3 regions of the Kitasatospora sp. MY 5-36 genome follow, and region 1 is predicted to be linked to each of the others. Evidence: riboswitches for the same ligand, from Rfam matches in the RefSeq annotation. Region 1 holds a riboswitch; each other region holds the start of a gene.
What was found. Region 1 has a riboswitch for cobalamin ahead of AE652_RS20295 (CoA-acylating methylmalonate-semialdehyde dehydrogenase). Riboswitches for the same ligand answer to the same signal wherever they lie in the genome.
Positions count from the first base shown of each region.

Region 2: it holds a riboswitch for cobalamin, as region 1 does, so the genes downstream of both, AE652_RS19725 (prenyltransferase/squalene oxidase repeat-containing protein) here and AE652_RS20295 (CoA-acylating methylmalonate-semialdehyde dehydrogenase) in region 1, are expected to answer to the same signal.
Region 3: it holds a riboswitch for cobalamin, as region 1 does, so the genes downstream of both, AE652_RS33320 (5-methyltetrahydropteroyltriglutamate--homocysteine S-methyltransferase) here and AE652_RS20295 (CoA-acylating methylmalonate-semialdehyde dehydrogenase) in region 1, are expected to answer to the same signal.

Region 1 is NZ_LFVW01000296.1:2,405-6,246, reverse strand. It holds gene AE652_RS20300 (alcohol dehydrogenase catalytic domain-containing protein) at 1-800, shown strand, start outside; cobalamin riboswitch at 940-1,131, shown strand; gene AE652_RS20295 (CoA-acylating methylmalonate-semialdehyde dehydrogenase) at 1,341-2,840, shown strand; gene AE652_RS20290 (acyl-CoA dehydrogenase family protein) at 2,849-3,842, shown strand, end outside.
Region 2 is NZ_LFVW01000281.1:9,113-12,954, reverse strand. It holds gene AE652_RS19725 (prenyltransferase/squalene oxidase repeat-containing protein) at 1-1,530, opposite strand, end outside; cobalamin riboswitch at 1,637-1,781, opposite strand; cobalamin riboswitch at 1,860-1,936, shown strand; gene AE652_RS19720 (WD40 repeat domain-containing serine/threonine protein kinase) at 1,982-3,842, opposite strand, start outside.
Region 3 is NZ_LFVW01000675.1:15-3,856, forward strand. It holds partial or broken gene AE652_RS33320 (5-methyltetrahydropteroyltriglutamate--homocysteine S-methyltransferase) at 1-1,208, opposite strand, end outside; cobalamin riboswitch at 1,373-1,610, opposite strand; gene AE652_RS33325 (hypothetical protein) at 1,693-2,010, opposite strand; gene AE652_RS33330 (ECF transporter S component) at 2,029-2,913, opposite strand; gene AE652_RS33335 (ABC transporter ATP-binding protein) at 2,910-3,842, opposite strand, start outside.

The sequences.
Region 1 (3,842 bases):
AGGGCGTGGAGGGCTGGCGGGTCGGCGACCGGGTCGCGGTCGGCTGGTACGGCGGCAGCTGCGGGCACTGCGACGCGTGCCGGGCGGGCGACGGCCTGCACTGCGCGCGGGCCGAGATCCCGGGCGTCGCCTATCCGGGCGGGTTCGCCGACTCCGTCGTCGTCCCGGCCGTGGCCCTGGCGGCGGTCCCGGACGAGCTCACCGCGGTCGAGGCGGCGCCGCTGGCCTGCGCGGGGGTGACGGTCTTCAACGCCCTGCGCCGCTCCGCCGCACGGCCCGGGGACACCGTCGCCATCCTGGGGATCGGCGGACTCGGCCACCTGGGCGTCCAGTTCGCCGAGAAGATGGGCTTCCGCACCGTCGCCATCGCCCGCGGCCAGGAGAAGGGGCCGCTCGCGCTCCGGCTCGGCGCCGCCCACTACATCGACAGCACCGCGGGCGATGTCGCCGAGGCCCTACGGCAGTTGGGGGGTGCGAAGGTGGTCCTGTCCACCGTCACCAACGCGCCCGCCGTGGTGGCGACGATCGACGGGATCACCCGCCGGGGCGAGCTCGTCATGGTCGGACTCCCGGCGGAGCCGCTGGAGCTGAGCGCCCTGCAGTTGATCCAGGGCGACCGGAAGGTCTACGCGCACTCCTCGGGCATCGCGGTCGACACCCAGGACACGCTGCGCTTCGCGGCGCAGACGGGGGTGAGGGCCTGGGTCGAGGAGGTGCCGCTGGAGCGGACCGCGGCGGCGGTGGAGAAGATGGCGGCCAACCGGGCCCGCTTCCGGATGGTCGTCACCACCGGCCGCTGAGCGGCGGTCATCGGAGCCGGCTCTCGGAGTCGGCCCTCGGAGCCGGTCCCTCGGGGCCGGCTCCCGGCGTGTCCGGGCAGGTGGACGGGGGTGAGCGGCACTCCGGTGGCGCGGCGCGGGCGCGTACCCCTGGACTTACTAGGACGTCCAACTATATGGTCGACGGCAGGTCCGCGGTGTCAGGGAAGCCGGTGTGAGTCCGGCACGGTCCCGCCACTGTGACCGGGGAGTCCGTCCTCGCAGATGACGGCCACTGGCAGCCAGCCGGGAAGGCCTGAGGGCGTGCGGTGATCCGGGAGTCAGGATACCGGCCGCGGGTGGTTCGTGTTTTCCACGAGGATGGAGACGACACACATGACTCCGGGCTGCTCCCGTTCCATCGCGCCCGGCTGTCCCGTGCCGACGGCCGCCGGGGCGCCAGCGTCCTGACGTACCGTCACACCGCCGTACGCCCGTGCCGAGGGGCGCGCCACCGTGCGCCCGCCGACCGGCGGCGGCCTCCATTCCTCCTCTCCCCACCCCTGTCGAGAGTAGGAACCGATGGTCCGAGAACTGACCCACTTCATCGCCGGCAAGCCCACCGCCGGCACCTCCGGCCGCTTCGGCGACGTGTACGACCCCAACACCGGCCGGGTGCAGGCCCGGGTGCCCCTGGCGAGCCGCGCCGAGGTCGAGGCGGTGATCGCCGACGCCGAGCAGGCCCAGCCCGCGTGGGCCGCCTGGAACCCGCAGCGGCGGGCCCGCGTCCTGCTGCGCTTCCTCCAACTCGTCGAGCAGGAGAAGGACGAGCTGGCCCGGCTGCTCTCCGCCGAGCACGGCAAGACCGTGGCCGACGCCCACGGCGACATCCAACGCGGCCTGGAGGTCGTGGAGTTCGCCGCCGGCATCCCGCACCTGCTGAAGGGCGAGTTCAGCGACAACGCCGGGACGGGCATCGACGTGTACTCGATGCGCCAGCCGCTCGGCGTGGTCGCGGGCATCACGCCGTTCAACTTCCCGGCGATGATCCCGCTCTGGAAGGCCGCGCCCGCGCTGGCCTGCGGAAACGCCTTCGTGCTCAAGCCCTCGGAGCGCGACCCCTCGGTGCCGCTGCGGCTGGCCGAGCTGTTCCTGGAGGCCGGGCTGCCGCCGGGCGTGCTCAACGTCGTCAACGGCGACAAGGAGGCCGTGGACACCTTGCTGGAGGACCCGCGCGTCCAGGCGCTCGGCTTCGTCGGCTCCACGCCGGTCGCCCAGTACGTGTACGCCACCGCCGCCGCGCACGGGAAGCGGGCGCAGTGCTTCGGCGGGGCCAAGAACCACCTGATCGTGATGCCGGACGCCGACCTCGACCAGGCGGCGGACGCGCTGATCGGCGCCGGGTACGGCTCGGCCGGGGAGCGCTGCATGGCGATCTCGGTGGCCGTCCCGGTGGGGGAGGCGACGGCGGACGCCCTGGTGGCGAAGCTGGTCGAGCGGATCGGCGCGCTCAAGGTCGGGCGCTCGGACGACCCGGCGGCGGACTTCGGCCCGCTGGTCGGCGCCGACGCGCTGGCGCGGGTGCGCGGCTACCTGGACCTCGGGGTCGAGGAGGGCGCCGAACTCGTCGTCGACGGACGGGACTTCCGGCTGGCGGGGCACGAGGACGGCTACTTCCTCGGCGCCTCGCTGTTCGACCGGGTCACGCCCGGCATGCGGATCTACCGGGAGGAGATCTTCGGGCCGGTGCTCACCGTGGTGCGTGCCGCCGACTACGAGGAGGCGCTGCGGCTGCCCAGCGAGCACGAGTTCGGCAACGGGGTGGCCATCTACACCCGGGACGGCGACACCGCCCGGGACTTCGCCCGGCGGGTGAACACCGGCATGGTCGGGGTCAACGTGCCGATCCCGGTGCCGATCGCCTACCACACCTTCGGCGGCTGGAAGCGCTCCGCGTTCGGCGACCTCAACCAGCACGGGCCGGACTCGATCCGCTTCTACACCCGCACCCGCACCGTCACCTCGCGCTGGCCCTCCGGGGCCAAGGAGGGCGCGAGCTTCACCATCCCGACGATGGGCTGAGGCGCGCCGTGCACACCCATCTGACCGACGACCAGCTCGCCATCGTCGCGACCACCCGGGACTTCGCCCGCGAGCACCTCGCCCCGTACGCCGTCGCGTGGGACCAGGCCAAGCACTTCCCGGTCGACGTCCTGCGCAAGGCCGCCGACCTGGGCCTCGGCGGCGTCTACGTGCGGGAGGAGGCGGGCGGCTCGGAGCTCGGCCGCCAGGACGGCGTGCTCGTCTTCGAGGCGCTGGCGACCGGCTGCCCGTCCATCGCCGGCTACCTGTCGATCCACAACATGGTCGCCTGGATGATCGACCGCTACGGCAGCCCCGCCCAGCGCGCCCGGCTGCTGCCCGGGCTCTGCTCGACGGAGCTGCTCGGCAGCTACTGCCTCACCGAGCCGGGCGCGGGCTCGGACGCCGCCGCGCTGGCCACCCGGGCCCGCCGGCGCGGGGACCACTGGGTCCTGGACGGCGTCAAGCAGTTCGTCTCGGGCGCCGGCACCTCGCAGGTGTACGTGGTGATGGCCCGCACCGGCGGACCGGGGGCCCGGGGCGTCTCCGCGTTCCTGGTGGAGCGGGACGACCCCGGCGTCTCCTTCGGACCGAACGAGAAGAAGATGGGCTGGAACGCCCAGCCGACCCGGCAGGTGCTGCTGGACGGCGTCCGGCTCCCGGCCGACCGCCTGCTCGGCGGGGAGGGCGAGGGCTTCCGGATCGCCATGAACGGGCTGAACGGCGGCCGGCTCGGCATCGCCGCCTGCTCCGTCGGCGGTGCGCAGGACGCCCTGGAGCGGGCCACCCGGCACCTGGCCGACCGGGAGGCGTTCGGGGCCGCGCTGCTGCACGCCCAGGCGCTGCGGTTCCGGCTCGCCGACATGGCCACGGAGCTGGAGGCGGCCCGCTCGCTGCTCTGGCGGGCTGCCGCCGCGCTGGACCGGGGCGACCCCCGGGCGCCGGAGCTGTGCGCGATGGCCAAGCGCCACGCCACCGACACCGGCTTCGAGGTGGCCAACC
Region 2 (3,842 bases), on a different contig from region 1:
GCCGGTGGCACCGCCCAGCACCTGCGTGGACGCGCGGACGTCCGAACCCCGCTGCCCGGCCGCCGCGACGTTGAACCCGCCGTCGCCGTTCTGCTGCCCGGCGAGGAAGTCGAGCGCCTTGGCGATCTGTCCACCGGCGGCGGCCTGGCGCAGCGTCATGCCCTGGACGGCCAGCGCGGCCGAGTTGGTGGAGTCGCCGGAAGCGCCGGGGAAGCCGCCGTCGGGCAGCTGCCGCGCGGCGAGCCAGCCGAGCCCCTGGTCGACCGCCTGGGCGGCCTCGTCCCCGGGGACGAGGGCGAGGGCCATGGCGGCCATCGCCGTGCTGTCCACGTCGGAGTCGCCGGTGGCGGGGATCAGGCTCGGCCAGGAGCCGTCCGGGTGCTGGAGGCCCTTCAGGTAGGCGATCGCGGGGGCGGCGCTGGTGGACTCCCCGGCCCGGAGCTGGGCCATGACGGCGAGCGCCTGGGAGAAGACGGAGGTGGCGTAGGCGTAGTTGCCCGGGGCGGCGCAGCCGGTGGTCGCGTCGGCCTTGGCGCACACCAGCGCGGCGAGGGCGGCGATCAGGTCGTGGCCGCCGAAGTCCCGCGGGTTGCGGCCGACGGCCTCGGCGAGCAGCGCCTCCTTGCCGATGGACCCGCCGCCGGCGTACTCGGTGCCGATCGCGGTCCAGTCGTTGACGGTGCGCTCGCTCGCGTCCTTGCCCTGCTGGTCGAGGAAGTCGACGATCCGGCGCAGTGCGGCGTCGTCGGTGCCGGTCGCGGCGAGGGCGTAGGCCCCGTCGATGGTCAGGCCGAAGTCGGCGAAGGCCGGGAAGCCCTCGTAGTAGTGGCCGTCGATCAGCCGGGCCGGGTCGGTGAGGTAGGCGCTCCCCCTGGCCGCGTCGGGTTTCCTCCCCTCGGGCGCGCTCAGGGCCACCGCGGGCGAGGGCGACGCCGACGGGGAGGCGGAGGGCGAGGGGCCGCCGTTCCTGGCGCGGACGGAGTCCGGGGTGAAGTTCGGCGCCCCGCTGGTTCCGCCGACGTCCGTACCGCCGTAGACCCAGGCCTCGACCTCGCCGGGCTTGGGCTTCTGCGTGCCGGCCCCGAACCGGCTGTAGGACCAGGCCTGTTGGCCGGGTTCGGCAATCCAGTACGACCAGTACGCGGTGGCCTGCGGGGTGTTGACGCACGGCTCCTCGGCCGGTGTCGGGTACTGGGCGCCGCCGTTGAAGGTCCCGGTCCCGAGCCGGCAGATGAAGGCCGGTCCGTCGTGCTCGGTGCCGGTCGTGGTGAAGCCGGCGTTGTGCAGCAGGTTCATGCCCGTCGTGGGGTGGGCGTCGCAGCCCCGGACGACGCCGCCGCCCCAGTGGGTGAAGTCGACGGCGACGATCGCCCCCGTCGTCGCCGTGCACTGCTCGATCGGGTCGGCCGAGGCGGTACCCGGGTACCCGAGCAGGACCGTGCCGCAGGCGGCGACGGCGACGGTGCCGGCGACCACCAGCGAGGCGAGGTCCCGGTTCCTGTGACGTGTGCGATTGCTGCTGACCCTCACGACGACTCCCTGGTCGGTCGACACGCGAGGCGACGGCGCAGCCGACGGTCGCCCGCGGGCACGGGGCCGTCGAAACCGCGTCGTAGTCCGCGACGACGCAAGTGCTCTGTGAACAGACCCCCGGTCCAGGCATTCCGGCTCCCCCACCCTCAGGTGGGTCCACGGTTGCGGGTCAGCGCCGGAGTTGGACCGGCTTCCCCTGAATGCCGAGGGCAAAAAATCGGTTCATCAGACCACGCTGACCGACGGAGAGTCAACGGGGCGTCAGGTCGATCACATCACCTCGTCGGGCGATGGACCTGTGCGGTAGCGTCCGCGGTGGCCGAGCGGGGGAACCCGGTGCGAACCCGGGGCTGACGCGCAGCGGTGTGGGGCGGTGACCGTACCGTCCCGAGCCCGAATGCCCGCCCGGCCACTGCGGAACTGAGCCGGTGTCCCGGCCGGCCGATCGTCACTGCCCGGCGGACAGCTCCCAGTCCAGCGCCCACGCCCGCACCGAGCCGTCCGCACAGCCGAAGAGCAGCAGGCTGTCGTCCGCGGTGGCGGTGAGACTCCACACCTGGCCGCCACCTCCTTCCAGCTCGCGCAGGCAGCGGCCGGTGTCGGCGTCCCAGATCCGCACCGTGCCGAGCCGGTGGCCTGTGTAGGCGAACCGGCCGCCGGCGGAGAGGTGAAGGACCGACAGCTCATCCGGCCCGGTACCGGCGTCCCACGGCAGGACCTCGAAGTCGAAGGCGCGGAGGAATTGCCCGGTGCCGGCGTCCCACAGCCGCAGCGAGCGGTCGCCGTACGCGCTGCCGGACAGCAGCCGGTGGCCGTCTGCGTCGAACGAGAGCCAGCCGCACGCCGGATGACTCAGCGCCAGCGGCGGAGCGCCGAGCCGGGCGTGCAGCTGGATCTCGCCGAACAGCGCCACGCTCGCTGCCCGGGTGCCATCCGCGCTCATCGCGGCGGCGGTGGTCGGCCGCTCGCCGTCGCCGGTGAGCACCCGCACGCAGCGGCCGCTGTCCAGGTCCCACAGCCGCAGCGCGCCGTCCCGGCCGATCACCAGGGCCTGCCGGGCATCGGCGGTGAACAGGACCGAGTTCCCGAGCATGCCCTCCTCACCGCTCTCGGCACGGCCGTCGGGCCCACGGGCGTCGACCCGGCCGAGCGGTCGGCCGCCGGGCAGCTCCCAGCTCTGCAGCACCGCGTCCCCGCCGGCCACCGCACGCAGGCCGTCGGCGCTCAGGCCGACCGATCCGACCCGGGGCTTGTCGAGCGCGCGCAGCGGGGTGCCGTCGGTCGGATTCCACAGCCCGACCCGGCGGTCACCGCCGATCGCCGCGGTACGCCCGTCCGCCGACACGGCGAGCGAGGACACGTGGCCCTGCCCGCCGAGGGTGTGCACCGGCCACGCCCCGCGCAGCCCGGTACGGCGGACGGATCTCCCCAGCCGCCGCCACGCGGCCAGCACCTCCAGCGCACGCTCATAGCCGGGCGTCGAGCGGGCCCGGGTGAGCAGGTCGAGCGCGGCGGCGTGCTGCCGAGACCCGAGCGCCTGCTCGGCCTCGGCGAGCAGGGCCCCGACCTGCCCGCCGGCCCGCTCGATCTCCTGGTGGCGGCGAGGCCGACTGAGCTGCATGCTCGCCCGGAACCGGCGCTCCGGGGTGATCCGCCACCAGCGCGCGGTGTTGTCCTGCCCAGCAGACACCGCCCAGTCGGCGTCCCCGCCCATCATCACGGCGGCGACCGGCTGGCTGTGTTCGCGGAAGGTGCGCACGCAGCGGTACAGGGCCAGGTCCCAGAGCCGCACCGCGCCGTCCTCGCCGCCGGTGACGGCGTACCGGGAGTCGCCGCTCAGCACCAGCGAGCGGACCTCGCCGATCGGCGAGGTCACGGTGCGCACCGCGCGGCCGCTGCGCAGGTCCCACAGCCGGATCGTCAGGCCGGGCGAGGCGGTCGCCGCAATGCGGCCCTCGGGCTCCAGCCAGATCGCGGTGGGACCGCGGCCCGGCATCGTCATCGTCTGCCGCAGCTCTCCGGTGTTCAGGTCCCACAGCTGGAGGGTGCCGCGCGCGTGGCTGCTGACCAGGGCGAGACCGCCGTCGTGGCTCAGTTCGACCCGGTGGGAGTCCTCGGCCCGGTCCGTGACGGGTCCGAGCCGCAACCGCTGCCGGCCGCTCGGGAAGTCCCAGACCAGCAGCCGTCCCTCCACCACGGCGACGGCGGTCCGCGCCCGGTTGTCGATCCGCAGGGCCTGCACCCGGAACAGCTCGCGGCGGCCGGGCGGGGTGAAGGCCAGCAGGCAGCGCTCGCGCGCCAGGTCCCAG
Region 3 (3,842 bases), on a different contig from region 1:
CGGGTGATCGGCGAGCCCGCGCGGGAGGCCAGGTCGGCCCGGTTGGCCGCGAGGTCGGCGGCGATCGCGCCGGTGCCCTCGCGCAGGCCGCGGGCGAGCAGCGCCGCCTCGGTGGCCTTCTGCTTGGCGAAGGCCAGCCAGCGGGCGATCTGCGGGTCGATGTCGCGTTCGAGGGTGGCGTCGATCGGCACGTGCAGCAGGGAGCAGGACGGCGCGACGTCGACGGTGTCGGCGAGGCCCAGCAGGGTCGCCAGGGTCGTGAGGGACTTCTCCAGGTCGTTGATCCAGATGTTGCGCCCGTCGATCACCCCCGCCACCAGCCGCTTGCCGGGCAGGCCGCCGGCGGCGGCGAGGTCCTCCAGGTTGGCCGCGGCCGGGCCGGTGAAGTCCAGTGCCAGACCCTCGATCGGGGCCTTCGCCAGGACCGGCAGGGCCTCGCCGAGCCGGTCGAAGTAGCTCGCGACCAGCAGCTTGGGCCGGTCGGTGAGGGCGCCCAGCTCGCGGTAGGCGCGGGCGGCGGCGTTGAGCTCGGCCGGGGTGCGGTCCTGGACCAGCGCGGGCTCGTCCAACTGCACCCAGTCGGCGCCGGCGGCGCGCAACCCGGCCAGCAGCTCCGCGTAGACGGGCAGCAGCCGGTCCAGCAGGGTGATCGGCTGGAAGTCGGCGGCCACCCCGGGCGCCGGCTTGGCGAGCAGCAGGTAGGTGACCGGCCCGACCAGCACCGGCCGGGCCGCGTGGCCGAGCAGCAGCGCCTCGCGCAGCTCGCCGACGGCCTTGGCCGGGTTCGCCGTGAACACCGTGTCCGGCCCCAGCTCCGGCACCAGGTAGTGGTAGTTGGTGTCGAACCACTTGGTCATCTCCAGCGGGGCGACATCCTGGTTGCCGCGCGCCATGGCGAAGTACCCGTCCAGCGGGTCGGCTTCGACCGCGGCCCGGTGCCGGGGCGGGATCGCGCCGACGGCGACCGTGGTGTCCAGCACGTGGTCGTAGAGCGAGAAGTCACCGGTCGGGACCTCTTCGACGCCGGAGTCGGCGAGCTGCTGCCAGTTCCCCCGGCGCAGGTCGGCGGCGGTGGCCAGCAGCACCTCGGCGGTGACCGAGCCCTTCCAGTAGCCCTCGATGGCCTTCTTGAGCTCCCGGCCCCGGCCCTGGCGGGGGTAGCCGTACGCGGTGGCGACGCTCGCCGCGGCTGCGGACTTCGTGGTCAAGGGACTCTCCTTCGCGAGTCTGTTCTCCTCAGGTACCCGGAGACGGCACGAGGGCGCGAAGGGATGACGTACCCGGCGGCGGCCGTCACGGGAACGTACGGGCCTGGTCCGCCTGGTATGGTCGCCGACCCGCCCACGAGGTCACCGGATAGCCGCGCGCGGGTCGTCCGCGGGCGGGCAGTGGCAGGTCTTCGGACTCGCGGGCGCGTCCGTCCCGTGAAGGGCGGATACCTACTGGCCGTCGCTTCCCAGACCCGTCCCGGGTCCAGTGCGTATGACGGCGGTCGTTCCCACTCACCGCTGCGGGGCAGTCCCGGACTGGCCAGTCGAAAGGCGTCACCGGGTTCCCTCTTGCGACGCCCTGCCTGGCGGACAGGGCGAACCAGCTGCACCGTCAGCTTAGGGGCAAAGCGCCGGGCCTGGCGCGGGAATCTCGGAACCCGTCCGGATGGTGGGACGCCACCATGGCCCGCGGGGCCGGTGGTCAGGTCCGCGTCGGGGTGTCCGGCGTGCGCGGCAGGGCGGCGCGGATGTCCGCGAGCAGTCCGGTCAGGCCGCGTCCCGGGCCCAGTCGGCCGTCCAGTCGCGCGAGCTGGTCGGCCGGGATGCCCGCCAGTATCCGTTCGGCTTCGACCAGCAGCCGCCGTCCCCGCTGGAGGTCGGACCTCATCCTGGCGACCTGCGCCTGCGCTCCGCCCAGCTGGCGGCGGGCGGATTCCAGTGCGGCGTGCTGTTCCGGGGTCAGGACGACGACGTCGACCCCGTCCAGCGTCATCGTCCGGTGCTTCGCGGGCTTGGGCACGATGGTCGGCCTTTCGGTTCAGGGGTGCGCCGGGCCGGTGGGCCGCGCGGCGGTCGGCGGCCCCGCCGTGGTGTCCGGGCCGAGCCGGGTGTCCGGGCCGGATGGGGCGTCCGGGCCGGGCGGGGCCTCGAAGCGCACCGTGGGCTCGAAGTTGGCGCGGCGGGCCGCGCGGCGGAAGACGGTGAGGACGGCCGGCCCGACGACGAGCACGGCGGTGAAGGTGGTGACGGCGCGGCCGGTGTCCCAGCCGAGCGAGGTGGCCAGGTCGAACAGCAGGTAGCGGTGCCACTGCTCGGTGAAGGGCAGGCCCGGCAGGTAGGCGATCGAGCTGTTCGGGTCGGTGGAGAACGGCCAGAAGGAGAGGTTCAGCAGGAAGCCGAAGAGGTAGCCGGAGAACGCCCCGTACCCGGCCAGCAGCGGCACCTCCCAGCGCCGTCCGGCCCCCGGCAGCAGTCCGGCGAGCATGCCGACGAAGGCGCAGCCGAACATCTGGTACGGCATCCAGGGGCCGACGCCGCCGGTGAGCAGCGCGGAGGCGAACAGCGAGGTGCAGCCGAGGGTGAAGCCGAAGCCGGGGCCGAAGACCCGGCCGGCCAGCACCAGGATGAAGAAGACCGTCTCCACTCCGGCGGTGCCGGCGCCGAGCGGGCGGAGTCCGGCGTTGACGGCGGACAGGACGCCGAGCATGGCGAGGGCCTTGGCGTCGATGCCGCCCGCGGAGATCTCCGCGACGACGACGGCGAGCACCAGGACCAGCAGGGCGCCGAAGATCAGCGGCGGCGCGTAGTTGGAGCCGAACCGCCCGGGCGCGACGACGAACGGCCAGGTGAAGGCCACCAGCCCGATGAAGGCGGCCAGGGCGACGACGACGCGGGCCCGGCCGGGGATCCGGACGGCGGTCACCGGGCGGCCTCCACCGCTTCCACGGCCGGCGCGACCTGACGCACCGTCAGATAGCCGAGCGGGGCGAGGATCTTGGCGGTCTGCGGGGCGAAGGTGGGCGAGGCGACGATGACCTCGGCGGTGGGCCCGTCGGCGACGATCTCGCCCTCGGCCATCACCACGACGCGGTCGGCGGCGGAGGCGACGAACTCGACGTCGTGGGTGGAGACGACGACCGTACGGCCTTCGGCGGCGAGGGCGTCCACGATGCCGGTGAGCGCCTCCTTCGCCTGGTAGTCGAGCCCCCGGGTGGGTTCGTCCAGCAGCACGACCCTTGGTGCGGCGGCGAGTTGGATCGCCAGGACGAGGGCCAGCTTCTGCCCCTCGGAGAGGTCCCGGGGGTGGGTGCCGTCCGGGATCCCGGGGGCCAGGCGGTCGAGGACCTGCCGTGCGGTCGGCCCGCCGGCGCCGTCGGCTTCGAGGTCGCTCTGGGCGAGTTCCTGGGCGACCGTCTCCAGGTACAGCAGGTCGGTGGGGGTCTGCGGGACGAGCCCGACCAGCTGCCGGGCCCGGGCCGCGGGCAGCCGCTTGGGGTCCGCGGCCGGGCCGCCCCCGGCGCCGGTGACCTTCACGCTGCCGCCCTGGCGGGGCCCGGAGCCCTGGAGGGCCCACAGGAGCGAGGACTTGCCGGAGCCGTTGCGGCCCATCAGCGCCGTGACCTCGCCCGCCCGCAGCTCCAGCCGGACGTCCCGGACGGCGGCCACCGGCCCGTACCGGACGACCACCCCCGTCGCCTCCAGCACCGGCTCCCCCGCCACCGCTGCCCGGCGCGGCGGGGGAACCGGCAGGTCCGTGAGCCGCTCCCGCAGCGGCGCGGCGGCCCGGCGGGCGTCCCGGACGGACAGCGGCAGCGGCCGCCAGCCGGCCAGTCGGCCGAGGTCGACGACGGG